DNA from 2 places in the Cupriavidus metallidurans CH34 genome. Region 2 is predicted to be linked to the other one. Evidence: predicted binding sites of a transcription regulator. Region 2 holds the regulator's gene; the other holds the start of a gene.

Region 1 (14,591 bases), on a different replicon from region 2:
ATTCATGCCGGCGGGCAGGTTGGAAGTGGTGCGCCGGGCGCGGCATCCGGCGTGCAGGCAAATGTCGGCACGCTTCCGGCCGGACCGCTCCAGATCACGCAACAGTTCGATCGCCCGGTCACGGGCAAGGATGCTCACCTGCGCGCAGGCGATGCCGTGGTCCGGACGATCACGATCGTCGCGCCCAATGCGCCGGCCATGATGATCCAGCCGCCCGTGCTCGAGGCGCCAGGCGGGGTGAAGCTGTTCAGGGCGGATCCGAAGCTATCCGATGGCGTGGCCGGTGCCGGCGAGACCCCGGGCGGGCGGCGCGTGGAGCGCGTGACCTATGTGTTCGAGTCCAGCGGCACTCACACGCTGCCGGCGGTGACCGTGAAATGGTATGACCCCGCCAGCGGCAAGCCTTCCGAGGCTGTGGCCCCGGCCATTACGGTGGAAGTGGGCCGAGCTGGGGCGGGCCTGGGTCTTGCGCCGACCGGCGACCCGTTCAGTGGGGAGGACTGGTGGCCGGCCTGGCTCGACGGCAGGGTCTTCGCTGGATTGGTGGGGCTGGCCGTGATCGCCCTGGCGGCGTTCGGGCTGCGCAGGCGGATGCCGGCCTGGTGGCATACGCAACGGAAGGCCTGGAAGGCCGCCTGGCGCGAGTTGCGTGGCCCGCTGCCACCGCTCAACCCATAACCGGTCTGAGCGCTATTAAGAATCTTGTAAAAAATCATTCAGATCAGTCAATAAAATATTGCATTCCTTCGCCGAGCCAGGATGCTCATACTGCCCGAGTTCAGGATTGCACCGGGCAAGGAACACTGATGGCACGTAAACAGCAGGAAAGAGCGGCGGCCGCGAGCGCGGCGCCGTCATCGTGGCGGCGGCGCATGTGGCTGGGCACATTGGTCGTAGGGATGGCCGGGGCGGGCGCAGCCGGCACGGTCTGGTATAGCCGGCACAATGGGCAGGGCGTGGACCCCGCGTCGATTCGCGCGGGCGACGGCGTCAGCGGCCCGGCCGGCATGGTGCATGTCCCGGGCGGCGAATTCCTGATGGGTAGTGACCACAAGATGTCCCAGGCCAACGAGCGCCCGGCACACAAGGTACAGGTCAAGGCCTTTTGGATGGATCAGCACCACGTCACCAATGCCGACTTCCGCAAGTTCGTCGAGGCCACGGGCTACCTGACCACGGCGGAGCGCAAGCCGGACTGGGAGACGCTGAGGGTTCAGCTTCCGGCCGGCACGCCACGCCCGCCTGACAGTGCGATGGTCGCGGGCGGGATGGTGTTCGTCGGCACCAACAGCCCGGTGCCGCTGCGCGAATACTGGCGCTGGTGGCGCTTCGTACCTGGCGCGGACTGGCGTCACCCGACCGGCCCGGGCAGTTCCATCGAAGGCAAGGACAATCATCCCGTCGTGCAGGTCTCGTATGAAGACGCGCAGGCGTACGCCAAGTGGGCCGGCAAGCGTCTGCCCACCGAGGCCGAGTGGGAGTTTGCCGCCCGTGGCGGCCTGGAGCAGGCCACCTACGCCTGGGGTGACAAGTTCGCGCCGGATGGCCGGCAGATGGCGAATGTCTGGCAGGGCCAGCAGGTGCAGCCGTTCCCGGTGGTCAGCGCCAAGGCGGGCGGCGCGGCTGGCACCAGTGCTGTCGGCACGTTCCCGGGCAATGGCTATGGGCTCTATGACATGACCGGCAACGCCTGGCAGTGGGTGGCCGACTGGTATCGCGCGGACCAGTTCCGCCGCGAAGCCACGGTGGCGGCAGTGCTGCAGAATCCGACCGGCCCGGCCGATTCGTGGGACCCGACCGAACCTGGCGTGCCGGTGTCGGCGCCCAAGCGGGTCACGCGCGGTGGCTCGTTCCTCTGCAACGAGGACTTCTGCCTCAGCTACCGCCCGAGTGCCCGGCGCGGTACCGACCCGTACACCAGCATGTCGCACCTAGGCTTCCGGCTCGTGATGGATGACGCCCGTTGGGCAGAAGTTCGCAAGCAGCCAGCCGTGGCAATGGCCGCGGGCGGGCAGCAGAACGTGCAGAAATAACGCATCGAAGCGGCAAGCCGCAAAGCAGACATACAAGAGACGCACTGAACCGGAGAGAACCTGATGGAACACGCCCGCGCACCGTGGTTGCGACGCTGGATCAATACCGCGGTCGCGGCCCTTGTCATTGGCGCCACCGCCACCACGCTGGGTGGATGCGCATCCAGCGCGCCGCAGTCTGGCGGCACGCAGGAATCGGCGCAGACCGCCGTCAATGCCGAGGCGGCACTGCCGTCCTGGCGCGATGGGGCCACGCGCAAGACGATCATCAAGTTCGTGGCCGACGTGACGCAGCAGGGCTCGCCGACCTACGTGCCCCCGGCTGAACGGATCGCCGTGTTCGACAACGACGGCACGCTGTGGAGCGAGCAGCCGCTGTATTTCCAGTTCTTCTTCCTGCTCGATCAGGTCAAGGCGGCAGCGCCTTCACATCCGGAATGGAAGAACAATCCGGCGTTCAAGGCGCTGATGGCCAATGACATGGCCGGGCTCATGCGCGAGGAAAAGCGGTTGCTGCCCCTGATCACGGCGGCGAACAGCGGCATGACCGTCGACGAGTATGACCGCACGATTCGCGCATGGATCGATACGGCGCGGCATCCAAAGCTCAACCGGCGCTACACGGACCTCGTCTACCAGCCGCAGTTGGAACTGCTGTCGTACCTGCGGGCCAACGGCTTCAAGACGTATATCGTGTCCGGCGGCACGATCGAGTTCATGCGTCCCTGGACCGAGCGCGTGTACGGGATTCCGCCTGAGCAGGTGGTTGGCTCGACCCAGACAATCACCTATGACGTCCGCGACGGCAAGCCGGTGCTGATGCGTGGTCCGAAACTCGACTTCATCGACGATGGCCCGGGCAAGCCGGTCGGCATCTATCGCCAGATTGGCCGCCAGCCGATCCTGGCGGTGGGCAACTCCGACGGCGACCTGCAGATGCTGCAATACACGATGGCCGGCACCGGCGCGCGCCTGGCCATGCTGGTCCACCACGACGATGCCCAGCGCGAGTTCGCCTACGATCGCCAGTCGAAGATCGGCAAGCTCGACAAGGCGCTTGACGAAGCGACGACGCGTGGCTGGACCGTCATCAGCATGCAGAAGGACTGGGCTCAGATCTATCCCGCCGCGAAGCCGTGAGATGCCCCTTCAGGCTGCCCCCTCCGTTGACCCTTCAGTTGACACTTCAGTTGACCCTTGGGGTTGCCTTGCCAGCGCGGACGGAACAATACAAACCACAACACCAACAATAGCGGAGCCCTCGATTGGCAGACTTCACAGGCAACAAGCGCGGCAAGAAACGTGACGGCAGCCGACCGTAAGCTGGGGCAGGGGATGCGTGCGAAACGGCGGCCAGCCCAAGCATCCGAGCCTGCAGCCGTGCCGCGGTCGACCGCATGGCGATGGCCCGCGTTGCTGCTGATCCTGTCCGGCGCCGCGGGCCTGGTTTATCAGGTGCTGTGGATCAAGCAGCTTTCGCTGGTGGTCGGCGTCGAGGTGCAGGCGGTGACCACCGGTGTCAGCGCGTTCTTCGCGGGCCTGGCGCTTGGCGGCTGGCTGGTTGGCCGTCACGCCGATCGCAGTACCTCCGCCTGGCGGCTATACCTCTGGCTCGAAGTCGCCATTGCCTTGCTGGGCATTGGCGCGACGCTGGCGCTGGCTCATGCGGCGGCGCCGTTCGCATGGCTGCAGTTGCGCGCGGGGGCCGTGGCGTGGGCGCTTCCGGTGCTGCTGGTCGGCCTGCCCGCGGTCGCAATGGGCGGCACGCTGCCGGCGCTGCTCCGGGCGGTGACGCCCGCCGAGCACGAACTCGGTGGCCACGGCGGCCGGTTCTACGCGGCCAACACGGCCGGTGCCATTGCGGGCACGCTGCTCGCGGGGTTTGTGTGGATTCCTGCGTTCGGCGTCACGGGTAGCGCCTGCGCGGCAGCCGCGCTGAACCTGCTGGCCGCACTCGGCGCGTACTGGATGGTCCGCCGCGCCCCCAAAGCGACCACCCAGACCGTGCCACAGGCGCAAGTCGAGGCAACGCCAAGGACTGGGCAGCGCACACTGGCGCTCACGCTTTATGCCTTGGCCGGCGGTATCGCGCTTGGCTACGAGGTGGTCTGGTCGCAAGCCATTGTCCAGTTCCTGAGCACGCGCGCATTCGCGTTCGCGGTGATGCTTGCCACGTATCTGGCGGGCCTCATGCTTGGCAGTGCGCTGGTGGCACGCAAGGTCGATCGAGCCAGGGACCCTTGGGGTGTGTTCGCGGCGCTGGTTGTCGGCGCGGGGCTGGCGGGTCTGGTCGAATTCGCATGGCTGGGTGAATGGCTCCCGGCCGCCCAGTCCGTGGTGTCACAACGCGTGCTCGGCGCCACCGGCAGCCAGCTTGCCGCCATGTGCGCGAGCTTTGGCATGGCGGCATTTTGTATTGTGTTCGTGCCGACGGTGCTGCTTGGCGCGGCGTTTCCGTATGTCGTGCGACTCTCCGTCGATGTCTCGCGCCCCGGTTCAGGGCTCGGCGCCGTGCTTGCAGTGAATACGCTGGGCGGTATTGCTGGCTCGGTGCTGGCCGGCTTCGTGCTGGTGCCGTGGATCGGCGTGGTCCATACGCTCGGCGTGCTGGCCGTGGCGAGCGGCGTCGTGGCGCTGCTGGCTACCGCATTCGGCACCGGCGTGCACCGCTTCGCACGGGTGGCCGTGCCGTTGCTGGCCGTGGTGACCTTGATCGTGGCCGTGGTGACGCCGGCCGATCGGCTTGCCGCATTGCTGGCGCAGACGCGCGGCGGTGAACTTGTTTTCTACGAGGAAAGCCGCGGCGCCACGGTAGCCGTGGTCGAGCAGGGCAAGGCCCGTCAACCGTTCCGGCGGCTCTATATTCAGGGCGTATCGAATTCCGGCGATACGATGACGTCGCTGCGCTATATGCGGCTGCAGGCGCTGCTGCCCCTGCTGATCCACAACGGCGCACCGCGCTCCACCCTGGTGATCGGCCTTGGGACCGGTATTACCGCAGGCGCGCTGCTGCAGTATCCGGGGCTCGAGCATCGGGTAGTGGCCGAGTTGCTGCCCGCCGTGGTGCGTGCCGCGCCGAACTTCCAGGGTAACTACGGCGTGACTGGCGACAAGCGCGTCGACATCCGCTTGCGCGACGGTCGGCGCGAGCTGCTGCAAAGCGCCCAGCGTTACGACCTGATCACGCTGGAACCGCCGCCGCCGTCGGCCAGCGGTGTCGTGAACCTGTATTCGCGCGATTTCTATCGTCTCGCCGCGCAGCGTCTGGAGACGGGCGGCATTGTGGCGCAATGGCTGCCCCTGCCGACGCAGAATCCCGAGGACACCCGCTCGCTGGTGCGTAGCTTCCTCGATGTGTTTCCGCACGCCACGCTCTGGACCACCGAACTGCACGAGATGCTGTTGGTTGGATCATTGCAGCCGGTCACGCTTGACGTGGCGCGTATTCAGTCGCGTTTCGCCGATGCCGGGGTCAGCGCCGCGCTGCGGTCCGTCGGCGTGGCATCGCCCGCCGCCTTGCTGGCCACCTACGTGACCGACCGCACCGGCCTCGACTGGTTTGCCAGCGACGCGCCCGCCGTTACAGACGACCGTCCGCGCATCGAATACTCGGGCTGGGTGCGCAAGCAGTCGTTCCCGCCCGTGCTGGAGGAGTTGCTGAATCTCTCGTCCGAGCCGCAACTGCAAGGCGCGGACGACGCACTGCAAGTCGCCATCCGGCGCGAGCGGGCCAACCTGCATCTGTTCTATCGCGCCGGGCTCGATGCATACCGGGGCGACCGCCAGCAATGGCTGCGCGATATCACGCAGGTGATGCGCGAGGATCCGGGCAATCCGTACTACAACTGGTTCACGGGAGGCGCGCAATGAGCGCTCGCGACGATTTTCTGGCGCTGCAGGCACGTATGGGCGAAACCATTGTCGGCCAGGCACGCATGATCGAGCGGTTGTTGCTTGGGCTGCTTGCCGACGGGCACCTGCTGGTGGAAGGCCTGCCGGGGCTGGCCAAGACCCGTGCCATCAAGAGTCTGGCGAAGCATCTCGACGCGCGGCTGTCGCGCGTGCAGTTCACGCCAGACCTGCTGCCCGCCGACATCACCGGCTCGGACATCTATTACAGCGAAGGCGGCAAGGGCGAATTTCGCTTCCAGCCCGGTCCGCTGTTCGCGAACCTGATTCTGGCGGATGAAGTCAACCGTTCCCCGGCCAAGGTGCAATCGGCGTTGCTCGAAGCCATGGAGGAGCGGCAGGTCACCGTGGGCGGTAATACGCACCCGCTGGAACGGCTGTTCCTGGTCATGGCCACGCAGAACCCGATCGAGCAGGAAGGCACTTATCCGCTGCCAGAAGCGCAGATGGACCGCTTTCTGATGCACGTGAACGTTGACTATCCTGCGGCCGATGCCGAAGCGGAGATCATCCGGCTGGCGCGTGCCGAGGAAGAACCGGACACCCATCAGGGCGATGCCGGGAGTAGCGAAACTCGCATGTCCCCGGCAACAGTGTTCGACGCGCGCCGGCAAATCCACGAGATCAAGGTGAGCGAGCCGGTGGAGCGCTATATCGTCGCGCTTGTGCAGGCCACGCGCGAGCCCGCGCGTCTCGACGACGATCTGAAACGCTGGATCGAGGTGGGTGTGAGCCCGCGTGGTTCGATTGGTCTCGACAAGGTCGCGCGGGCGATGGCCTGGCTGCGCGGGCGCGACTACGTCACCCCCGAGGACGTGCAGGCGGTGGTGCACGACGTGTTCCGGCACCGGCTGATCCTCTCGTACGACGCCCACGCGGCGGGGGTCAGCGCAAACGCGGTCATCGACCGCCTGGTGCAGCGGGTGGCGGTGGCCTGAGGCCATCCGGCTCCGTTATGAAACCCGATACCGCCGCACTCGGCCGCTCGCCGGCCCAGCACAAGACGCTTCCGTCCAGCGCCACGCCCGGCGTCAATGTCGATGCGGCATCGCTGGCCGCGCTTGAGGCTGCTGCGCGGGACTTCCATTTCCTGTCGCGCCAGCCCGTGCACAGCCTGCTGTCGGGGCGCCACGGGTCACGCGTGCGGGGCCGTGGGCTGGCCTTCGAGGAATTGCGCCCCTACCTGCCCGGGGACGACGTTCGGACGATGGACTGGCGCGTGACGGCGCGAACTGGCAAACCACACGTACGGGTCTATGCCGAGGAAAAGGAACGCCCGGCGCTGGTGGTGGTGGATCAGCGCATCAACATGTTCTTCGGCAGCCGCCGTGCGATGAAATCGGTGGCGGCGGCGGAAGTGGCCGCGCTGGCCACGTGGCGAATGGTGGCAGAGGGGGACCGCGTGGGCGGTGTCGTCTTCGGCGACAAGGAAGTGACCGCGCTGACACCGCAGCGCAGCCAGCACGGCGTGCTTCACCTGCTTGGCGAATTGGCACGCCACAATCAGGCGCTGCGCGCGGACGCCCCGGCCAGCCAGGGCGCCAGCCAGTTGAACGCGGCGTTGCAACACGCGCTGCAACTGGCCCGTCACGACTATCTGGTTATCGTCATCAGCGACTTCAGCGGCAACGATGCGCAGACCCGCGACCTGATGCTCGAACTGCGCCGTCGCAACGACATGTTGTCGGTGCTGGTCTATGACCCGTTCCTGCTGAACCTACCCGACTCCGGTCACCTCGTGGTCAGCGACGGCGAACTGCAGGTGGAACTCGGCTTTGGCCGGGAGACGCTCCGGAGTGCGATTCACCGCTTCGCGGACGATCACAATGCGGCGCTGGTCGAGTGGCACAACGGGATTGGCGTGCCGCTGCTCCCGGTATCGGCAGCTGAGGATACGGCGCTGCAACTGCGCCGGCTGCTGGGATACCCTGCCGATGCGTCGCCGCGGCGCGGCAGGGCATAGAACGCAGCTTCGGGCCGGATGTGCAGTCCAAGCACCCTCAATTGGCCGTTATGACGGCGAAGCTCAACTGGCGGCGACTCCTGCCGAAAAACAAGCCGCATCTGGGTCAACGTCTGGGTCAACGTCTGGGTCGATTCCGCTGAGCTAGCAGTTCTCGATCAGCGTGTGGGCGATAACCGCAAACTGCGGCTACACTCGGCTCCAGTTTCCGATGACAATGCCTGCATTCCGAACCCTACACCCCCACGCCCAGCACTCTCATGTACGTCCCTGCCCATTTCGAAGAATCGCGCCCTGAGGCTCTCCATGCGTTGATGACCGCGTATCCATTTGGCACGCTGGTCACGCATGGCAGGAACGGTCTGGATGCGAATCACATTCCCTTCCATCTCGATCCCTCGCAAGGGCCGAATGGGATGCTGAAGGCTCACGTTGCCCGCGCCAACCCGGTCTGGCAGGACGTGGCGGACGGTGATGAGGTACTGGTGATCTTCCGCGCCGCTGATGCGTATATCTCGCCGAACTGGTATCCGAGCAAGCACGAGGCCCACAAGCAGGTGCCCACGTGGAACTACATGGTCGTGCACGCGCACGGTCGCATCACGATTCGCGACGATGAACGCTTCGTGCGCGGCGTCGTGGCCCATCTGACGCGCACGCACGAGGCCACGCAACCGAGGCCGTGGAAGATGTCCGACGCCCCGTCGGATTTCGTCGACACGATGCTCAAGGCGATCGTCGGTATCGAGATCGAGATCACGCGACTGGAAGGCAAGTTGAAGCTGAGTCAGAACAAGGAAGTGCGCGACATCCGTGGCGCGGGCACGGCGCTGGCCGAGCAGGGCAGCACAACGCTCGGCGAAGCGATGCTGGCCCGCGCAGATGCCAAGGAGCGGGGCGAGACCCAGTAATTCCCGGGCCTTCCACCCTTTGCCTTCCGCCTCTCAGCGTCCCGTCGCGTACCGGGGCGCGGGAGTGTTGGTCGATAGCAGGCCCGCCATCGCCTGGCGCGCGCCTTCATACGCATTCCATTGCTCGATCGCGTGCAGCGGTGGAATCGTCACCAGCTCGCCACGATCGAAGCCTACCAGCGCCGCATCGACCATCGCTTCAGCCGGCATGACGATCGCCTTGTCGAGATGTTCGATCGGCAGGCCACCGGTTTCCCAGAAGTCCGTGGCGGTCGCCCCCGGCAGTACCGCCTGCACGCGCAGCCCCTTGGCCGCGAGTTCGTGATGCAGCGACTGGCTGAATGCCAGCACGAACGCCTTGCTGCCGCCGTACACCCCGTTCAGGATTTCGGGCGCGATGCCGACGATCGACGAAATATTGATGATCGCGCCACGGCCGCGCGCGACGAATCCCGGCACGGCGGCATAGGTCAGGCGCGTCAGCGCGGTGACGTTGAGGTCGATCATCCGGTTCATGGCATCGACATCGCTGTCGAGCAGTGGCGTGTGCGTGCCGACGCCTGCGTTGTTGACCAGCAGCGTGATGCTGGCGTCCTGCCGCAGCTTTTCCTCCACCCGTGCGAGCGATTGGCGGTCGTTGAGATCAGCCGGGAAGACTTCGACCACGCGCTGCGTATCGTCAGTGATGCGCCGGGCCAGGGTGTCGAGCTTGTCGCGATTGCGGGCGACGAGGATCAGGTCATAGCCGCGGCGTGCCAGACGGTCTGCGTAGATGGCGCCGATGCCCGAGGATGCGCCGGTAACCAGGGCCGTGCCGAGATGAGTTTGCGTCATGGTGTTCTCCTTGCGATGTCGTGCGATGGGGATTCGAAAATCGGGATGCGTTGAATCCATGCATTGCATCGTAAAGCGACTTGACCATGGCAGAAATGACGATTATGGTCATGTTTTAGGACATGGGTGCGACGAGGCCAATCATGCACAACATCGGCTTCCTGCTGACGGACGGTTTTCAGGTGATGGCGCTGGCGACGCAGAGCGTCTTCGAGTACGCGAATCTCGTGGCCGGCGAGCCTTTCTATCGCATCAGGAATTACTCGATCGACGGTGGTCCGGTCGTGTCTTCGCTGGGGATGACGGTAGAGACGCACGCGGCAAGCGCGCGCGTGGCCGTCGATACCTGGGTGCTGGCCGGCGTTGGCGACCCAGTCGCGCAGCCAACACCCGCACCGGTACTGGCGTTCGTGAGCAAGGCGGTGCCGCGCGCGCGCCGGACGGCGTCGATTTGCACGGGGGCGTTCATTCTGGCGGAAGCCGGTCTGCTCGATGGCCGACGCGCGACCACGCACTGGGCCTTCGCGCGCGACATGAAACGGCTCCATCCGGACATCAAGGTAGAGGACGATCGCATCTACATCGTCGATGGCGCGATCTGGACGTCGGCGGGCATGACGGCCGGCCTGGATCTGGCGCTTGCCATGGTCGAAAAGGATCTGGGCGCGGACATCGCGCGGTCGGTCGCCCACAAGCTGGTGATGCACCAGCGGCGCTCGGGTGGACAGTCACAGCACTCGGAGCTACTGGATATGGCGCCGAAATCCGACCGTATCCAGAGTGCGCTGGATTACGCGCGCAAGAACCTGAGCCAGGCACTGACGGTGGAGGAACTGGCGGAGACGGTGCATCTGAGCCCACGCCAGTTCAGCCGCGTGTTCACCGCGGAGACCGGGCAGTCGCCGGCCAAGGCGATCGAGAATCTGAGGCTGGAAGCGGCGCGGCTGATGATCGAACAGAGTCGCCACCCGTTGGAAGTCGTGGCGCGGGAGGCCGGCTTTCGAGACCGGCGCCATATGCGCGAGGCGTTCCTGCGGGGGTTCGGCGTGCCGCCGCAGGCGGTGCGGCGGGAGGCCCGTGAGTAGCAGGCGCTGGTGCCAGCGGCTCAGATGGCCGCGAGCGCCTCGATATCGAACAGTTCGATGCGCTTCCCATCCACGCGGATCAGGCCTTCGCGCTGGAAGCGGGAGAACGTGCGGCTGACCGTTTCGAGCTTGATGCCGAGGTAGCTGCCGATTTCCTCGCGGGTCATGCGCAGCGTGAAGTCGCGCGAAGCATAGCCGCGTTCCTGCAGGCGACACGACACGTTGATCAGGAATGCCGCTACACGCTGTTCCGAAGTCATGCCCGACAGCAGGATCATCTGCTTGGACTCGCGCAGGATCTCGCGGCTCAGCATCCGGTGGAAATGCTGTTGCACGCTCTTGACGTCGCGGCACAGTCCTTCGAGCGGTGAGAACGGCAGCACGCAGACGGCACTGTCTTCGAGCGCAATCGCGTCGCAGTCATACTCGCCTTCGCCAATCGCCCCAAGGCCGACCGTTTCTCCCGGCAGGAAGAAGCCGGTGACGTGCTCATGGCCGCCAGCGTGGGTGGCCACGGTCTTCAGCGATCCCGACCGGACGGTGTAGAGGTTCTGGAATTTGTCGCCGGAGCGGTACAGGTATTCGCCACGATGCACCATGCGCCAGTGGCTGACCACGGCTTCCAGTTGCGGAAGCTCCTCCGGTTCGAGAGACGAGGCGATGCAGAGGCGGCGCAGGCCGCAATCCATGCAGCGCGCCTGGAAATGCCGCGTCGTGCTCGGCGCGTGCGCATGTCCGGTGCATTCCCCATCCATTCCTGCTTCGACGGTTGACCCCTCTACCACTTCATACATGATGCTCTCCCCTGGGGCCGTCAGGCGTTCACCGCCAAATCAAGGTTCTTTGATCTGAATAACTCCCCATCTGCGCGGAAGTATGCCTTGTGATCGGAAAGGCTGAAATCAGCGTCGGCTGATACCTGTGTCAGGGTCTGGAGTGCGCGTGTAAGGGTTACCTGACAGGTCGGGCTTTGCCTACGCGCAGCACAGGTGCTCCCGATAGCCGAGGCAAGGTAGTTCGCCTTCGATTGAGTCCTCCTTCAGACGGTTGATTGCCGCGACTTGTACCGACAATGTTTGGTTTCCTGGCCGTCATGTATTTGACTTGAGGCAAGCGCGGAGCATCTTTGGCGATTAAAGTGCACAAGACGGTATCCATTCTTGCCGCCCGATCGCCCCCTTGCCTGGAGCCCCCATGGATTTCAAGACCATTCTCGTCGATCTTGCCGCTGATCCGGCGCGCGATGCGCGTCTGGATGCCGCGCTGACGCTGGCGTCGCTGTTCACCGCCCGGGTCGTCGGACTGACCGCCACTGGCACCTTGCTGGATCCATTCCGGAGCGCCGGCGAGGAGACCGCGCGTTATCAGCAGATGCGCGCCGACATGCTGCGCAACCTGAAACAGGCCGATGCCGCTGCGCTCGATGCGGCAGTGGCGCGACGTGGGCGGGGCATCGAGATTTCACACGTGGTGGTCGAGCAGGAGGCGGGCTGGGCGCTGACCTCGCGCGGTGTCAGCAGCGATCTGATTCTGCCGGCGCCGCCGTCGCTGGCGCAAGATACGCCGGCGCTGATGGCCACTTCCGCCGAGTATGTGCTGCTGAACTCTGGCCGTCCGATTCTGGTGATACCACCTGGTGGCAGCCTGGTGCCGGGCGGCACCGTCGTGGTGGCCTGGGACGGGCGGCGCGAAGCCGCGCGCGCTATGAGAGATGCGTTGCCGCTGCTGGCACTGGCATCGCGTGTGATCCTGCAGGTGGTGCTCAGCGGCGCGGGGCCGAACGAGCATGGCGCGGCCGAGGCCGTGCGCTGGCTGGCCGATCACGGCGTCAGCGCTTCGCTGCGTATCGACGAGGCCGCGTCGCCAGCTGACAGCCTGATGCGCGTGACGCGCAACGAGGCAGCCGATCTGCTGGTGACCGGCGGCTACGGCCACTCACGGCTCGGCGAACTCGTGATGGGCGGAACCACGCGCACGCTGCTGCGCAACGCACCGGTGCCACTGCTGATGTCGCATTGAAGCGCGTGGTACGTACTGTTTTGCCATCGTTTCAAAGCCAGTGAGCGGCTACGGCAATACTGACAACACCGCTACTGACGACGCCAACACCAACATCACAGACCATGCACATCCAGTTCCTTGGGGCAACGGACACCGTGACCGGTTCGCGCTTTCTGATCGACACCGGAGAAGCGCGGGTGCTGATCGACTGCGGACTGTTTCAGGGCTACAAGGCCCTGCGGCTACGTAACTGGGATCGCTTTCCGATCAGCCCGGAAAGTCTCGATGCCGTGGTGTTGACACATGCGCATATCGACCACAGCGGCTATCTGCCCCTGTTGGTGAAACGCGGTTACAAGGGGCGCGTGCACTGTACGACGGGAACCGCGGAGCTTTGCGGCCTGCTGCTGCCGGACAGCGCCCATCTGGCGGAAGAAGACGCCAACTATGCCAACCGCAAGGGGTATTCGCGTCATCAACCGGCGCTGCCGCTCTATACCGTGGCGGATGCCATGCATGCGCTGGAACATCTGAAGCCCGCGCCTTACAGCAAGCGCGTGACAATCGCACGCGGTGTGGAAGCGGAGTTTCATCGCGCGGGCCATATTCTTGGCTCGTCCAGCGTGACGATCCATGCCAAGGGCCGGCGCATCCTGTTCTCCGGCGACCTCGGCCCGCAGGACGACATGCTGATGCGGCCGCCGGAGCCGCCCACCGCGGCGGATTACCTCATCGTGGAATCGACTTACGGTGACCGCCTGCACCCGGAGGGCGATCCCATCGAGCTGCTGGCCGATATCATCCGCAAGACCGTTGCCCGGGGCGGCAGCGTGATCATTCCCGTCTTTGCGGTTGGGCGCGCCCAGTTGCTGCTGTATTGCCTCTACCGGCTGCGCCAGCGACGGCGCTTTCCCGATGTGCCCATCTATCTGAACAGCCCGATGGCCATTGACGCCACGCGGATTCTCACCGAGCACACGGACGAACTGCGCATCGACCCCGAAACGTGCGCGGCTGCTTGTTCGGTGGCGATTCCGACCCGGAGCATGGAGGAGTCGATCCGCATCAACCGGGTGGATCAGCCGAAAATCATCCTGGCCGGTAGCGGAATGTTGACCGGCGGGCGCGTGGTGCATCACCTTGAATCGTTCGGGCAGGACCCGCGCAGCACTTTTCTGCTGGTGGGGTTCCAGGCGGCGGGAACGCGGGGGGCGACGCTGGCGTCCGGTCAGCGCACATTGCGTATGCACGGGCGCGAAGTCGAACTGCGTGCTTCAGTCGAACAGATTCGCCATTTCTCGGCACATGCCGATGCGGATGGGCTGATGGACTGGATGAGTGCCATCGGGACGCCGCCACGGCAGACGTTCATCGTCCACGGCGAGCCCGGTGCCGCCGATGCGCTACGCCAGCGCATCGAGCATTCGCTGCATTGGGATGTCACGATGCCCGAGTACCGGGGTATCTATCCGCTCGACTAAGCGCCCGACTAAGCGCTCGACTAAGCGCTCGACTAAGCGCTCGACTGAGCGCCCGAGCAAGGGGTGTCGGCGCGGCTAGTAGGAAAAGAGGGTGGGAATCGTGGCGTGGCGCAGCACGGTGTCCGTCACGCCACCCAGCAATTCCTCGCGCAGCAGTCCCCGGCCATATGCGCCACAAACCAGCAGGTCGGCCCGGCGCTGGCCGGCGATGGCAAGCAGTGACTCGCCGATATCGGCCGATCGTTCCAGCACCATCTCGACCATGCTCGCGTGCACGCCATGCCGAGCCAGCCAGTTTGCCGCGTAGGCGGGCGGGGAGAGCTCGGCCTTGCGGCGCGCGTGCGGAGGAATGCAGGACACCACGTCGACCTGGG
Region 2 (14,591 bases):
GCTGCGCCTGATGGGGCGCGACATCTACATCCGTGAGGGTTGCGTTGGTTGCCACTCGCAGCAGGTGCGTACCCTGCAGGCGGAGACTGAGCGTTATGGCCATTTCTCCACGGCGGGCGAGTCGGTGTATGACCACCCGTTCCTGTGGGGCTCGAAGCGTACCGGTCCGGATCTCGCGCGCGTTGGCGGCCGTTACTCGGACGACTGGCAGCGGATCCACCTGCGCAATCCGCGCGATGTGGTTCCCGAGTCGGTGATGCCTTCGTACCCGTGGCTGGAGAAGACGCAGTTGCCCACCAACGACATCCAGGCACGCATGCACGCGCTGAAGCGTCTGGGTGTGCCGTACAAGGACGAAGAGATTGCCCGTGCGCCTGAAGAGTTGGCGGGCAAGACGGAAGAAGATGCGCTGGTGGCGTATCTGCAGGGACTTGGCCTGAATCGCCGCAATGTGCGCGTTGACTCGGCGGCGGCTCCGGCGCCGGCGAAGGAGTGATGCCATGGCGATCGTGACCGCAATTGCAACCGTCGTGTCGATGCTGACGTTCATTGGCATCTGCTGGTGGGCATGGTCGGGCGGCCGCCAGGCCGCCAATCAGGAATCGGCGATGTTGCCGTTTGCCCTGCCTGACGAAAACACAACTACAAGCCGGAACCCACAGCCATGAGCGATTTCATTTCCGATTTCTGGAGTTATTACATCGCGGCCATCGCGCTCATCGGGATCGTCTGGTGTGTCTGGCTGCTGTTCTCCCAACGCAAGATGCCGAAAGGTGTCAGCACCACTGATGACACCGGTCATGTCTGGGATGGTGACCTGCGCGAATTGAACAATCCGCTGCCACGTTGGTGGATGTGGATGTTCCTGCTGGCCTGCATCTTCGGTCTTGGTTACTTGGCGCTGTATCCGGGTCTGGGATCGTACGCCGGTATGCTCAAGTTCTCGACGCAGGGCGAGCTTGCCGCTCACCGCGAAGCGGCCGAGAAAACGCAGCACCAGATCTACGCCAAGTATCTGAACATGGATATCAAGCAGGTGGCGGCGGATCCTGATGCACGCGAGATCGGCCAGCGGTTGTTCCTGAACTACTGCGCGCAGTGCCATGGTTCGGATGCGCGTGGCAGCCGAGGCTTCCCCAACCTGACCGACAACGATTGGCTCTACGGTGGCGAGCCGGAGACGATCCAACAGACGATCACCAAGGGCCGCAATGGCGTGATGCCGTCGTTTGCGAGCACGATCGATGCGAAGCAGGCGGGCGATACCGCGCAGTACGTGCGTTCGCTGTCTGGTCTGTCCTCGGATCCGATTCGTGCATCGCGTGGCGAAAGCACCTTCAAGTCGACCTGCGCGGCCTGCCACGGCGCCAACGGCAAGGGCAACCAGGCACTCGGCGCGCCGAACCTGACCGACAACACGTGGTTGTACGGCAGCTCGGAAGCGACGATCGTCGACGCGATCCTGAAGGGACATAACGGTCATATGCCGGCGCATGAGGAGATTCTGACGCCCGAGCGCATCCGCATGCTGACCGCATATGTGTGGGGACTCTCGAATACGGGAGGCGCTGCAAAATGACTAACTGCCCCGGGGCCGGGCGGAGTGCCGCCCACCGGGGCGTGAGGGCAACACGATGAGCGCGCCCCTTAACGCCCCCGATCACTCGGACGATCACGCCTCGAACGATCCGTCTGCAAGCCAGTCGTCGAGCGATCGTAACGGCAACACTTGGCGTCCCGCGCCGCCCCCCAAGGGGGCAGAGACCACCGAGGAAGCGCTGTACGAGGTCCGCCGCAAGATCTATCCGCGCTCGACCTCTGGCGCGTTTTCGAGCTGGCGCGTGTGGCTGGTCATCCTGACGCAGTTGATTTACTACGGAACCCCCTGGCTAAAGTGGAATGATCGCCAGGCCGTGCTGTTCGATCTCGGCGCGCGCAAGTTCTACATCTTCGGTCTCGTGCTGTGGCCGCAGGATGTGATCTATCTTGCCGTGCTGCTGGTCATTTCTGCGCTATCGCTATTCCTGTTCACAGCCATCGCCGGACGCCTGTTCTGCGGCTACGCCTGTCCCCAAACGGTCTACACAGAGATATTCATGTGGATCGAGCGACATGTCGAAGGGGATCGCATCGCGCGGATCCGACTTGACGGCGATCCCTGGAGCCTGCGCAAGCTGCGAATCAAGGCGACCAAGCATGTGCTCTGGGTGCTGATCGCACTGTGGACGGGCTTCACGTTTATTGGATATTTCGCGCCGATTCGGGAGCTTGGTAGCGAGGTCCTGCATTTTACGCTCGGACCCTGGCAGAGTTTCTGGATGCTGTTCTACGCGTTTGCGACCTGGGGCAACGCCGGATTCATGCGCGAGCAGGTGTGCAAGTACATGTGCCCCTATGCGCGCTTCCAGAGCGTGATGGTCGACCGCGATACCTATGTCGTGACCTATGACGTGGGTCGTGGGGAGCCGCGTGGTAGCCGTTCCCGCAAGACCGATCGCCATGCCGCTGGCATTGGCGATTGCGTGAATTGCAGTATCTGCGTGCAGGTGTGTCCGACCGGTATCGATATTCGCGATGGCCTCCAGTACGAGTGCATCGGTTGCGGTGCCTGTATCGACGCGTGCAATCTGGTCATGGACAAGATGGAGTACCCGCGCGGACTGATCCGATACACGTCGGAAAATGCGATGCGCAAGTCCCTGTCGACATCCGACGCGCGCAAGCGGCTGCTGCGACCACGCACGATCATCTATACGCTGATCTGGTTGGTTCTGGCGGCGGGCTTCGTCGCGTCGCTGGCAGTGCGGTCGCCGATCAAGGTCGACATCATTCGGGATCGCGGCGCGCTGGGCCGGGAAGTGGAGGGGCGCTGGATCGAGAACGTCTATCGGCTCCAGGTGATCAACACCACGGAAGCGCCGATGCGGATTCGCGTGGAGGCTGAGGGCGACGACCTGACTGGACTGACGGTCGAGTATGACAAGTCCGCCGAGGCCATGCAGCCAACGTCCAACCGGTTGTTGCCGATTCGCATCCGCGTGCCGATCGACGATGCCAAGGAAGGCACGCACAAGATCAACGTAACGGTGACGGCGGAGGGCGAGGACGGCCGAGACGCGCATATCAGGCAATCCACGAGTTTCATTGTTCCCCGCAATCTGTGATGCTGAGGGCGAAATGGCAGCAAACAAGGAGAGCGCAATGACATCCCAACAGTCCAAGCCCTGGTACAGGGAACCGTGGCCGTGGCTTTTGATGAGCGGTCCGTTGCTTGCAATTATTGGCTGCGGCGTGACCATCTGGCTCGCCAACACGCATCCGGATTTGCCGGTTTCCGGCGTGGAGCGTCATGGTCTGGTCGTAGAGAAAACGGGGGCGGAGCATGTAACGTCGCCGGCTGCGAGGCGCCCATGAGACTCCGCTGGCTGATGTGGGTACTTTGGCCGGCGTTTCTGATGGGCGGAGCGGCCACCGCCACCGTATTTTCGGTCGTTGATCCGGGCGATCTCACGTTCTTCGGGCACCAGGTGGAAGCGTCTCGTGAGGCGGTCTACACGATTGGCTTCCTGGTGGCGTGGTTGTTTTGCGCGTTGTCCAGCGGGCTGACGCTATACACCATGCCAACCAAGCTCGAGGAGACCGACGAACTCGAGTAATGGATCGAGTGCTGGTAGAAAGCAGAACGGCCGCACCGGGAACTGAATTCCAGGTGCGGCCGTTTTCCTGGCTAGGACGTTCGTTAGCAGTTTCGGCTATAGACCTGCCTGATGCCTTCCATGTCCACGAGTTTCACGTGTCGTTGGCGAATCTGAATCAGGCCGGCTTCGGCGAATCGAGAGAAGAGCCGACTCACGGTTTCGAGCTTGAGGCCAAGGTAGCTGCCGATTTCTTCGCGGCTCATCCGCAGCACGAACTCGCTCGACGAGTAGCCGCGCATCGACAGGCGCTCCGACATGTTGACGAGAAATGCTGCCAGGCGCTCTTCGGCACGCATCGAGCCAAGAGTGATCAGCATGATCTGGTCCTGCGAGATTTCCTTGCTCATCAGTCGCAGGAACTGTTGCTGGAGCGACGGCAAGGTGCCGGACAGCGATTGCAGGTCATCGAATCGTACGACGCAGACCTCGGTGTCCTCGAGTGCAGTGGCATCGGATGCATGCTGCATCTCGCCGAGGCCGTCGAGTCCGACGACTTCACCGGGTAAATGGAAGCCGGTGATTTGCGTGCGTCCGTCCTCCATGGTCACGTGGGTCTTCAATGTGCCAAAGCGGATCGCATAGACTGCGGTAAGTGGCTCGCCCATGCGATAGAGCGTTTCGCCCTTGTGAACACGAACGCGTTCCTGTACGAGCGTGTCCATCTTTGCGAGGTCCTGTTGCGACATGCCCACGGGAAGGCAAAGCTGGCCCATGGCGCAAGTGGAGCAACGTGGAGACATCTCGGTGACGGGAATGGAGGTAAGCAATTGATGGTGCTCGCATGAATGCGCTTGCGATGGAGGCGCGATGCAGGCATTTTACAGCTTGATGTGACGCAGAAGCGAGGAACAGTTGCCATTTGGTGTGCTTTTCAGTGTCTTTACACTTGCATTGCTTGGCGGCGTGCATTGCGCAGCCATGTGTGGAGGAATTGCCATTGCCGTCGAGCAACGGCAGTCCGGGGCGGCTGTCGCGGTCGTTAACGTCGTGCATCGTTCGCGGTTGCACTGGTGGCTGGAACTACTGGTTATGCACGCCGGGCGTCTCACGACCTATGTGCTGCTTGGGGCACTGATGGGGGCGGTGGGCGCGACAGTCTGGAAGCAGGATTACCTGCCAGTGCAGCGCTGGCTCTACGGTGCAGGCAGCCTGTTGCTTGTTCTGACCGGGGTGTGGTTGTTGCGGGGCCGCGTCATGCGGGCAGCGTGGCTCGAACGGCTGGCGGCGCGGGCGGCCTCGTATGTCGTTCAGGGCATCGCGTCGCTGGGTATGCAGATGCCGCTTCGCTTGCGTCGGCACGCGCCCATCATGCGGCGCTATGGGATGGGGTTGGCCTGGGGGCTGGTGCCTTGCGGTATGGTGTACGGCGCACTTGCGCTCGCCTTGTTGGCTGGTAATGCGCCTTCTGGGGCACTTGTCATGGCGGCCTTTGGCATCGGGACGCTGCCGAACCTGCTGGTGATCTCGGGTTTGTCGGGCTACCTGCGGCAACTGTCGCGCCGCCCCAGCGTGCGAGTGGGCGCCGCGCTTATTGTGATCGGTTTTGGGGCGCTGGGTGTCGCACGCGCCGTCTGGCTGCCCGATACGCTGGCCAATCACGGCTTCTGCGTCGTGTTCTAGACTTTTTTGCTGGTTGCAGGGCGGGGCTGGAATGCCATACAATCGCGAAACCACGGTATCGCGCTCCGATGCGCTCGTGGCGTCGCCGGGGCTGCATTCCCGATCTGGGGTGTGTGCCCAGGGGGTCTGGGCAGGTCTGGCTTGCCAGGATCGTCCCCACAGTTCATCCGGTTCACAAGATCTGGTTCCAAAGTCCGATGGGGCTGTGTGGAGAGGTGGCGCCGGTGCCAGGCGAAGTTGCCTGGGCCGATATCGATTGTTTCTTGCCGCCTTGGCGATCTGATTGTCCAGGTGAATGTCCACCCCAAAAGGGAGAGGGTGCGACGCAAGAGGTCCGTTGACTGGCGCAGTCTGTCAGCCCCGGACGATCTCCTGCCGGAACGACCCGGCAATTCGATGCAAAGAAAATGAGGTGCACGGCTGCGCTGCGAAAAGCTGCGAGTTAGCTGCGCGATGAGATGGCGGTGGCTTAGGCCTCGCTGTATCTGCAATCTCCAGTGCTTCAGGATTCGTCCAGAAGCAGGTGCAAAGACAGGCTGCACACAATCACATGAATACCCAAGAGGCGAAGATCGTCCTCGAGACCGCGCTGATCTGTGCGCAGGAGCCGTTGCGCGTTGGTGATCTGCGACGGTTGTTCGCCGACGACGTCGGTGCCGACACCATCCGGGTTCTACTCGAAGAGCTGCGCAACGACTGGCAGCAGCGCGGGGTGGAGCTCGTGGCCCTGGCCAGCGGTTGGCGGTTCCAGAGCCGTCCCGAGATGCGCGAGTTTCTTGACCGACTCAATCCGGAAAAGCCGCCGAAGTACTCGCGTGCCGTGATGGAAACGCTAGCGATCATCGCGTATCGCCAGCCGGTGACGCGCGGTGACATCGAAGAGATCCGGGGCGTGACGGTCAGCACGGAAGTGGTCAAGAAGCTTGAGGATCGGGACTGGATCGAAGTCATCGGTCACCGGGACGTGCCTGGCCGCCCCGCGTTGTACGCAACGACCAAGGCATTCCTGGATGACCTCGGTCTGCGCTCGCTGGATGAGTTACCGCCGCTCGAGGATGCCCAGGCCCAGGCCCAGGCGGCACTGCTGGATCAGCAGGCCATCGATTTCGAGGCGGTCGCGACGGCGAATCCGCCTGCTGGTGACGAGGAAGCCTTTTCGGAGGCTACCGTTGGGGTGGCTGAGACGGGCGAGCCGGCAGTTGAGTCGTTGTCGGTCGAGCCGCAATCCGAAGATCTGTCCGGTGGCGCGAGCGATGCCGCCGGCAATGAAAACGAACAGAACGACAGCGTCGCGCAGTTGCCCGAGGGTGATGGGCATGACGATGACGCGCCGGTGGCCCAGGCCAACGGATTCCATGTGGACACAGAGTCTTCCTCGCAGGAGGACGCCGCAGTTCCGGCTCGCGACGGTGATATGCCGCTGACGACCGAGGACGACGACGAGCGCGTGTCCAACTGAACAACATGCAACATCGATAGTGAATACTTTGTCTGATTCCGCTGAGCAAGACGTCCGCCAGCCGGACGTGCCGGGCGATACCGGCGCAGCCCCCGAGGGTAACGGCGCCGAAGGCGCGCCCCGCCGCAAGGGGCTGCGCCGCGGCCTGCGCAATCTAGTGGCTTCCCGTCGCCAGGCGGGGCAGGACCGCGATGGCCGGGAAACGGGGCGCGACGATGTCGAACCCTCGTCGACTGGCGAAAGCGGCGATGCTTCGCCGGCCGCCGCCCCCGCGCGTGGCCGTGGGCGTCGCAAGCCGGCGCCGGCCGCCGACACGCAGGCAGTTGCTGGTGCCGAGGAGATGGGTGGCGACGCGCAAGCTGGCCAGCCGCGATCGGATCAGCCAGCGCAGGGGGCTCGCAAGCGCCGTCAGCAGCCGCAACGCAAGGCAGCGCTGGTTGATGGTGACAACAAGCCAACCTCACAACAGCCGGGCCGCCGCAACAAGGGTGGTCAGCGCAAGGGTCAACAGCCTGGCGGCAAGCCGGGTGCTGACAGGGGTGACCAGCGTGTCGAGCAGCGCCAGGGCGACAAGCCCGGTCGGCAAGCCGGCAAGGGCGGCGCGAAGACCGCTGCCGGTGGCGAGGATCTGTTCCGTTTCGTGATTTCCGAGCAGTTCGATCAGGAAGACACGATTGTGCCGCGCACCAAGGCCAAGCCGGTGCGCGAACTGTCCGCAGACGACGACGCGCCCAAACTGCACAAGGTGCTGGCGGAGGGTGGACTTGGTTCACGCCGCGAGATGGAAGAACTGATCCTGCAGGGGCGTGTGTCGGTCAATGGCCTGCCTGCCCATATCGGCCAGCGTATTCTGCCGACCGACCAGGTCCGCGTGAACGGCAAGCTGATTCACCGCAAGGTGACGACCAAGCCTCCACGGGTGCTGCTCTATCACAAGCCCTCCGGCGAGATCGTCAGCCAGTCGGATCCGGAAGGCCGTCCGACCGTTTTCGACAGTCTCCCGCGCATCAAGAACGGCAAGTGGGTCGCGGTTGGTCGCCTCGACTTCAATACCGAAGGGCTGCTGATTTTCACCACGTCGGGTGATATCGCGAACCGTTTCATGCACCCGCGCTATGGCGTGGAGCGCGAGTACGCAGTGCGCACGCTGGGCGAACTGGCCGAAGCCGATCGTCAGCGGCTGCTGCATGGCATTCAGCTCGATGATGGCGAGGCAAACTTCCTGCGGATCGCCGATGGCGGTGGCGAGGGCGTGAACCAGTGGTATCACGTGGCGCTGACCGAAGGCCGTAACCGCGAAGTGCGTCGCATGTTCGAGGCCGTCGGTCTGACCGTGTCGCGCCTGATCCGCACGCGTTATGGTCAGTTCCTGCTGCCGCGCGGCTTGAAGCGCGGTCGCTGGCAGGAATTGGACCCGACGGATGTGCGCGGCCTGATGGCCAACATTGGACTGAAGGCGCCGTCCAAGGAAGCACAGAGTGGCGGCAAGGGTGTGACGAAGGTCGGCGGCCGCAAGCAGCGCGAAGAAGCGGCGCTGGCGGGCATGCCGATGCACACCGGCATGGATGGTCTGCCGCGCTACGAGAAGAGCGGTGGCCGGGGTGGTAATGCTGGGGGCGCGGGCCGTGGTCAGCCTGATCCGATGCAGACCTCGATGGGATACATTCCGTCCGGCCCTGCGCCGCTGACGTCGCATACGACCAAGTTTGGCGGCGGGATGGGCGGCGGCCTGCGGGGCCCTGGCGCCGGTGGTGGTCGCGGCGGCGGGCGGGGCGGCAAGGCCGGAAACGCTGGCAATGCGGGCAACGCAGGTGGCAATCGCCAGCGTCGCGGCGGTGGCGAGGTCAATGGAAATGTAATGCCAAAGGCTGCCAAGGGTGCGGGAGGCGGTAGTCGCCGACCGCGCGGCCGAGGTCAGCGTTGATTGACGGATCGGGCGGTGCCGGTAATGGTCGGCAATCGCCCCGATCCGGAGCGGAACCTCGGAGGCTTTTGCCTTTTGGACATAATCCGCGTATAATCAAAGTCTATTCAAAAGTATCATCCTCGGCGAGGATGGGCGAATGATGGGCATTGCGCCCATTTTTTTTTGGTTCGCCCGTTTGCACTTGCGGCTGGTTTTCGTCACATGGCGGGCCGGCAGGATGATTGGGCAGGCAGGACGGTTTGCAGGTCGCGTCGAGCATCAATTCCGAGCGTATTGCGTTGTCCGGTGTCTGCCACGGTATTGAAGGCCACTACTCGGGATTACAGTGCATCTGGCAGATTTGATCGAAACCACCCTTATCGGCATGGGCTACGAGTTGGTTGAGCTTGAGCGTGCCCCGGCCGGACTTCTGCGTGTCTATATCGATCAGCCTGAAACTGGCATCGTCATTGAGGATTGCGAGAAGGTCAGTCGCCAGCTCACTCACGTGCTCACTGTGGAGAACGTTGATTACGAGCGCCTCGAAGTGTCGTCGCCAGGCCTGGACCGGCCGCTGAAGAAGTTGGCCGATTTCGTTCGCTTTGCCGGTGCTGAGGTCAGGGTTACGCTGCGCCTGCCGGTCAATGGCCAGAAGAATTTCGTGGGCATCCTGTGTGAACCCGCAGGAGATGCCGGGGCCGAGAAGATCGGCCTGGAGTTCGAAGGCAAGGACGGTCCGGCACTGCTGGAATTCGCCATATCCGATGTCGATCGCGCACGTTTGGTGCCGGTGATCGACTTCAAGGGAAATCAAAGAAAAGGGAACAAGCAATGAGCCGCGAAGTTCTGTTGCTCGTCGATGCGCTAGCGCGCGAAAAGAACGTCGACAAGGATGTGGTTTTCGGTGCGCTGGAGGCGGCTCTCGCCTCGGCCACCAAGAAACGTTTCGAGGAGGACGTGGATATTCGCGTTCATATCGACCGCGAATCCGGTGAGCACGAGACGTTCCGCCGCTGGCTCGTCGTTCCTGATGAACAGGGTCTGCAGGAGCCGGACAAGCAGATCCTGCTGTTCGAGGCACGCGAGCAGAATGCCGATATCCAGCTCGACGACTACATCGAAGAGCAGATCGAGTCGGTCGAGTTCGGTCGTATCGGCGCGCAGGCGGCCAAACAGGTTATCCTGCAGCGTATTCGTGACGCCGAGCGCGAGCAGATCCTGAACGATTATCTGGATCGTGGCGAAAAGATCATGACCGGCACGGTCAAGCGCGCCGACAAGAAGGGCTTGATCGTCGAGTCGGGCCGCGTGGAAGCGCTGCTGGCACGTGACCAGATCATCCCGAAGGAAAACCTGCGCACCGGCGACCGTGTGCGCGCGTATATCCTCAATGTGGACCGCGCCGCGCGTGGCCCGCAGATCGAACTGTCGCGTACCGCGCCTGAGTTCCTGATCAAGCTCTTCGAGAACGAAGTGCCTGAAATGGAACAGGGCTTGCTGGAGATCAAGGCTGCCGCCCGCGATCCGGGTGTGCGCGCGAAGATCGCCGTCGTGGCGCATGACAAGCGTATCGATCCGATCGGTACCTGTGTGGGCGTGCGAGGCACGCGCGTGACGGCCGTGCGTAACGAGATCGGCGGCGAGGCCGTGGACATCGTGCTGTGGTCGGAGGATCCGGCGCAGTTCGTCATCGGCGCGCTGGCACCGGCACAAGTGCAGTCGATCGTGGTCGACGAAGAGAAGCACAGCATGGACGTGGTGGTCGACGAGGAAAACCTCGCCGTCTCCATCGGCCGCAGTGGTCAGAACGTACGCCTGGCGTCGGAGCTGACCGGCTGGCAGATCAACATCATGACGCAGGAAGAATCGGCGCAGAAGCAGGCCGAGGAAAGCGAAGTGGTGCGCAAGCTGTTCATGGCCAAGCTGGACGTGGACGAGGAAGTGGCGGATATCCTGATCGAGGAAGGCTTCTCCTCGCTGGAAGAAGTGGCCTACGTGCCCATCAGTGAAATGATGGAAATCGAGGCATTCGACGAGGACACCGTCAACGAGCTGCGCAATCGCGCCCGCGATGCGCTGCTGACGATGGAACTGGCCCGGGAAGAAAAGGTGGAAGAGGTGTCGCAGGATCTGCGCTCGCTCGACGGCCTGACGCCCGAGCTGATCGGCAAACTGGCCGAAGGCAACATCCACACACGCGACGACCTGGCCGAGCTGGCCGTGGACGAACTGGTCGAACTGGCCGGCGTGGGCGAGGAAGAAGCCAAGGCGCTGATCATGAAAGCACGGGAACATTGGTTTAACTGAGGGACACGTCCGGGGTGAAGCCTGGACGCGCTTTCCGCACACGAATTGTCCCGACGTAGAAACCGAGCATTGAAAGGGTTTGAATGGCAAGCACAACAGTTGCCCAACTGGCCGCAGAACTGAGCCGCAGCCCTGCTGCACTGCTGGAACAATTGCAGGCAGCTGGGGTGGGCAAAGCAACGCCAGACGACGTCATCACCGAATCGGACAAGACCAGGCTGCTGGATTACCTGAAGCGGTCGCATGGTCAGTCCGACGACAGCGCGCGCAAGAAGATCACGCTGACCAAGCGTGAGACTTCCGAGATCCGCCAATCCGACTCCACCGGCAAGACCCGCACGGTGCAGGTGGAGGTGCGCAAGAAGCGCGTCCTGATCAAGCGTGACGACGTGGAATCTCACGGCGACGGCGCCGACTCCCAGGAATCGGCCGAGGCCGCTGCCGAGGAAGTGCGTCGCGATGAGGAACAGCGCCGCGAGCAGGCCGAGGCCCTGGCACGTCAGGAAGCCGAGGCTCAGGCAGCCCGCGAGGCCGCCGAGCGCGAGGAAGCCGAACGCCGCGCCAAGCAGGAAGCCCTGGAGGCCGAACAGCGCCGCCAGGCCGAACTGCTGGCCCAGAAGGCTGCTGAAGAAGCTGCCGCCGCACAGGCCGCAGCCGACGCCGCCGAGGAAACCGCGCGCGAGAAGGCAGAAGAAGACAAGGCACGTCTGGCCACGGAACGCGCGCAAGCGCAGAAAAATGCCGACGACGCCAAGGCTGCCGTCGACAAGGCGCGCGCCGAGCAGGACAGCGCGAAGGCTGCAGCCGACAAGGCGCGTGCGGAGCAGGATGCTGCCGCCCGTCGCCGTCGCGAAGCCGCCGAAGCGGAAGCGCGCGCGATTCAGCAGATGCTGAATGCGCCGCCACGTGTGCTGAAGGCGCCGTCGGAGCGCAAGGCCGAGGAAAAGAAGGCCGAGCAGACGGGCACGCTGCACAAGCCGGTGAAGCCGGCTGGCGCCACGACCGAAGCGAAGAAGGACGACAAGAAGGCCGCACCGGCTGCCACGACTACCACGGCTGCCGCTGGCGACAAGAAGGGCGCCAAGGGTGGCAAGACCGGAACCTGGCAGGATGAAGGCAGCCGCGGCAAGAAGGGCGGTGGCCTGAAGACGCGCGGCGATTCGTCCGGCGGTGTCGGTGGCTGGCGCAGCGGCCCGCGTGGCCGTGGCGGCAAGCACAATGCCGACGACGCACGCAGCAACTTCCAGGCGCCGACCGAGCCGGTGGTGCGTGAAGTGCACGTGCCGGAAACCGTCTCGGTGGCCGATCTGGCGCACAAGATGGCCGTGAAGGCATCCGAGGTCATCAAGCAGATGATGAAGCTCGGCCAGATGGTGACGATCAACCAGGTGCTGGACCAGGAAACCGCCATGATCGTGGTGGAAGAAATGGGCCACAAGGCGTTCGCCGCCAAGCTGGACGATCCTGAAGCGTTGCTGGTGGTGGATGGCGAGGATCACGGCGATGCCGAGATGCTGCCGCGTCCGCCGGTGGTGACGGTGATGGGCCACGTCGACCACGGCAAGACCTCGCTGCTCGACTACATCCGTCGCACGAAGGTTGCAGCGGGCGAAGCGGGCGGTATTACGCAGCACATCGGTGCCTACCATGTGGAAACCGATCGCGGCGTGATCACGTTCCTGGATACTCCGGGTCACGAGGCCTTTACGGCCATGCGTGCCCGCGGTGCCAAGGCTACCGACATCGTGATTCTGGTAGTGGCCGCCGATGACGGCGTGATGCCGCAGACCAAGGAAGCGATTGCGCACGCCAAGGCTGCCGGTGTGCCGATCGTGGTGGCGATCACCAAGGTCGACAAGCCCGAAGCCAACCCGGACCGCGTCAAGCAGGAACTGGTGGCCGAGCAGGTCGTGCCCGAAGAGTACGGTGGCGAATCGCCGTTCGTGCCTGTTTCGGCCAAGACCGGCCAGGGCATCGACGATCTGCTCGAAAACGTGCTGCTGCAGGCCGAAGTGCTGGAGCTGCGCGCACCGGTGGACGCCCCGGCCAAGGGCCTGGTGGTGGAAGCCCAGCTCGACAAGGGCAAGGGCCCGATCGCGACGATCCTGGTCAGCAGCGGCACGCTCAAGCGTGGCGATGTGGTGCTGGCTGGTAGCGCCTACGGCCGTGTGCGTGCGATGCTGGACGAAAACGGCAAGCCCTCCAAGGAAGCTGGCCCGTCGATCCCGGTGGAAATCCAGGGTCTGTCGGAAGTGCCCGCCGCCGGTGAGGAAGTGCTGGTGCTGCCGGACGAACGCAAGGCGCGCGAAATCGCGCTGTTCCGTCAGGGCAAGTTCCGCGACGTGAAGCTTGCGAAGCAGCAGGCCGCCAAGCTGGAAACGATGCTCGAGCAGATGGCCGAAGGCGAAGTGCAGACGCTGCCGTTGATCGTGAAGGCCGACGTGCAGGGTTCGCAGGAAGCGCTGGTGCAGTCGCTGCAGAAGCTGTCGACGAGCGAAGTGCGCGTGCAGATCGTGCACGGTGGCGTGGGTGGCATCTCGGAGTCGGACGTCAACCTGGCGACGGCATCGAAGGCGGTCATCATCGGCTTCAACGTGCGTGCCGACGCAGGCGCGCGCAAGCTGGCCGAGCACAACGGCATCGACATCCGCTACTACAACATCATTTACGATGCGGTAGACGAGATCAAGGCGGCCATGTCGGGCATGTTGGCACCGGAGAAGCGCGAGACCACGATCGGTCAGGTGGAAGTCCGTCAGGTCTTCCGCGTGCCGAAGGTGGGCGCGGTGGCTGGCTGTATGGTCACCGACGGTCTCATCAAGCGGAACTCGATGGTGCGCGTGCTGCGCAACAACGTGGTTATCCACGATGGCGAACTCGACTCGCTCAAGCGTTTCAAGGACGACGTCAAGGAAGTCAAGCAAGGCTTCGAGTGCGGTTTGTCGATCAAGAACTTCAACGACGTTCAGGAAGGCGACCAGCTCGAGGTGTACGAAATCACAGAGGTGGCGCGTACGCTGTAAGGCGATACGCAAAGACGGCAGGCTCCGGCCTGCCGTTTTCACTTCTGCTCACGCTCAGTTTTGAATGGCCAAGAAAGGCAATATCACCTCCCGTAACCTGCGCCTCTCCGATCAGATCCAGAAGGAGCTGGCGGAGATGATCCAGCGCGAGATCCGCGATCCGCGCCTGGGCCTGGTAACGCTGCAGTCGGTGTCGCTGACGCCCGACTATGCGCATGCCAAGGTCTACTTCACGGTGCTCGGCGCCGAACCCGAGACGGCTGCCGCCATCCTCAAGGAAAAGGCCGGCTACCTCCATTCGTTGCTGTTCAAGCGACTGCATATCCATACCGTGCCGACGCTGCATTTCCATCACGATACGTCGGTGGAGCACGCGATCGAGATGTCGAAGCTGATCAACGAAGCGAACGCTACGCGCGCCAAGGACGACGAGTAAGTCCACGGGTGCCCAAGTGGTGCCGGTGGATGCCGGCACCACGTTTTTCCTCTCCTGCAATGACCGATTCCTCCGCGACCCGACCGCCCCGGCTGCCACGCCGCGACGTGCACGGTGTGCTGCTGCTCGACAAGCCTCTGGG

The links. The regulator FNR, encoded in region 2, switches genes on or off when oxygen is low (the NO sensors DNR and NnrR bind a similar motif). The targets are predictions, from matches to a motif close to TTGATNNNNATCAA.
Region 1: the regulator FNR is predicted to act here: its motif matches at 11,835-11,848, upstream of RMET_RS23280 (universal stress protein).

What each region holds. Positions count from the first base shown of each region.
Region 1 is NC_007974.2:1,123,227-1,137,817, reverse strand. Features, by position in the region: gene RMET_RS23330 (BatD family protein) at 1-678, shown strand, start outside; gene RMET_RS23325 (formylglycine-generating enzyme family protein) at 807-2,033, shown strand; gene RMET_RS23320 (HAD family hydrolase) at 2,097-3,173, shown strand; gene RMET_RS23315 (fused MFS/spermidine synthase) at 3,369-5,903, shown strand; gene RMET_RS23310 (AAA family ATPase) at 5,900-6,880, shown strand; gene RMET_RS23305 (DUF58 domain-containing protein) at 6,898-7,905, shown strand; gene RMET_RS23300 (FMN-binding negative transcriptional regulator) at 8,166-8,816, shown strand; gene RMET_RS23295 (SDR family NAD(P)-dependent oxidoreductase) at 8,850-9,650, opposite strand; gene RMET_RS23290 (GlxA family transcriptional regulator) at 9,794-10,735, shown strand; gene RMET_RS23285 (helix-turn-helix domain-containing protein) at 10,756-11,529, opposite strand; gene RMET_RS23280 (universal stress protein) at 11,930-12,754, shown strand; gene RMET_RS23275 (MBL fold metallo-hydrolase RNA specificity domain-containing protein) at 12,859-14,217, shown strand; gene RMET_RS23270 (universal stress protein) at 14,293-14,591, opposite strand, start outside.
Region 2 is NC_007973.1:2,196,103-2,210,693, reverse strand. Features, by position in the region: gene ccoO (cytochrome-c oxidase, cbb3-type subunit II) at 1-496, shown strand, start outside; gene RMET_RS10215 (cbb3-type cytochrome oxidase subunit 3) at 501-668, shown strand; gene ccoP (cytochrome-c oxidase, cbb3-type subunit III) at 665-1,579, shown strand; gene ccoG (cytochrome c oxidase accessory protein CcoG) at 1,635-3,164, shown strand; gene RMET_RS32220 (membrane protein) at 3,178-3,414, shown strand; gene RMET_RS10200 (hypothetical protein) at 3,411-3,656, shown strand; gene fnr (fumarate/nitrate reduction transcriptional regulator Fnr) at 3,740-4,465, opposite strand; gene RMET_RS10190 (sulfite exporter TauE/SafE family protein) at 4,551-5,318, shown strand; gene scpB (SMC-Scp complex subunit ScpB) at 5,869-6,777, shown strand; gene rluB (23S rRNA pseudouridine(2605) synthase RluB) at 6,806-8,701, shown strand; gene rimP (ribosome maturation factor RimP) at 9,030-9,518, shown strand; gene nusA (transcription termination factor NusA) at 9,515-10,990, shown strand; gene infB (translation initiation factor IF-2) at 11,074-14,013, shown strand; gene rbfA (30S ribosome-binding factor RbfA) at 14,078-14,449, shown strand; gene truB (tRNA pseudouridine(55) synthase TruB) at 14,509-14,591, shown strand, end outside.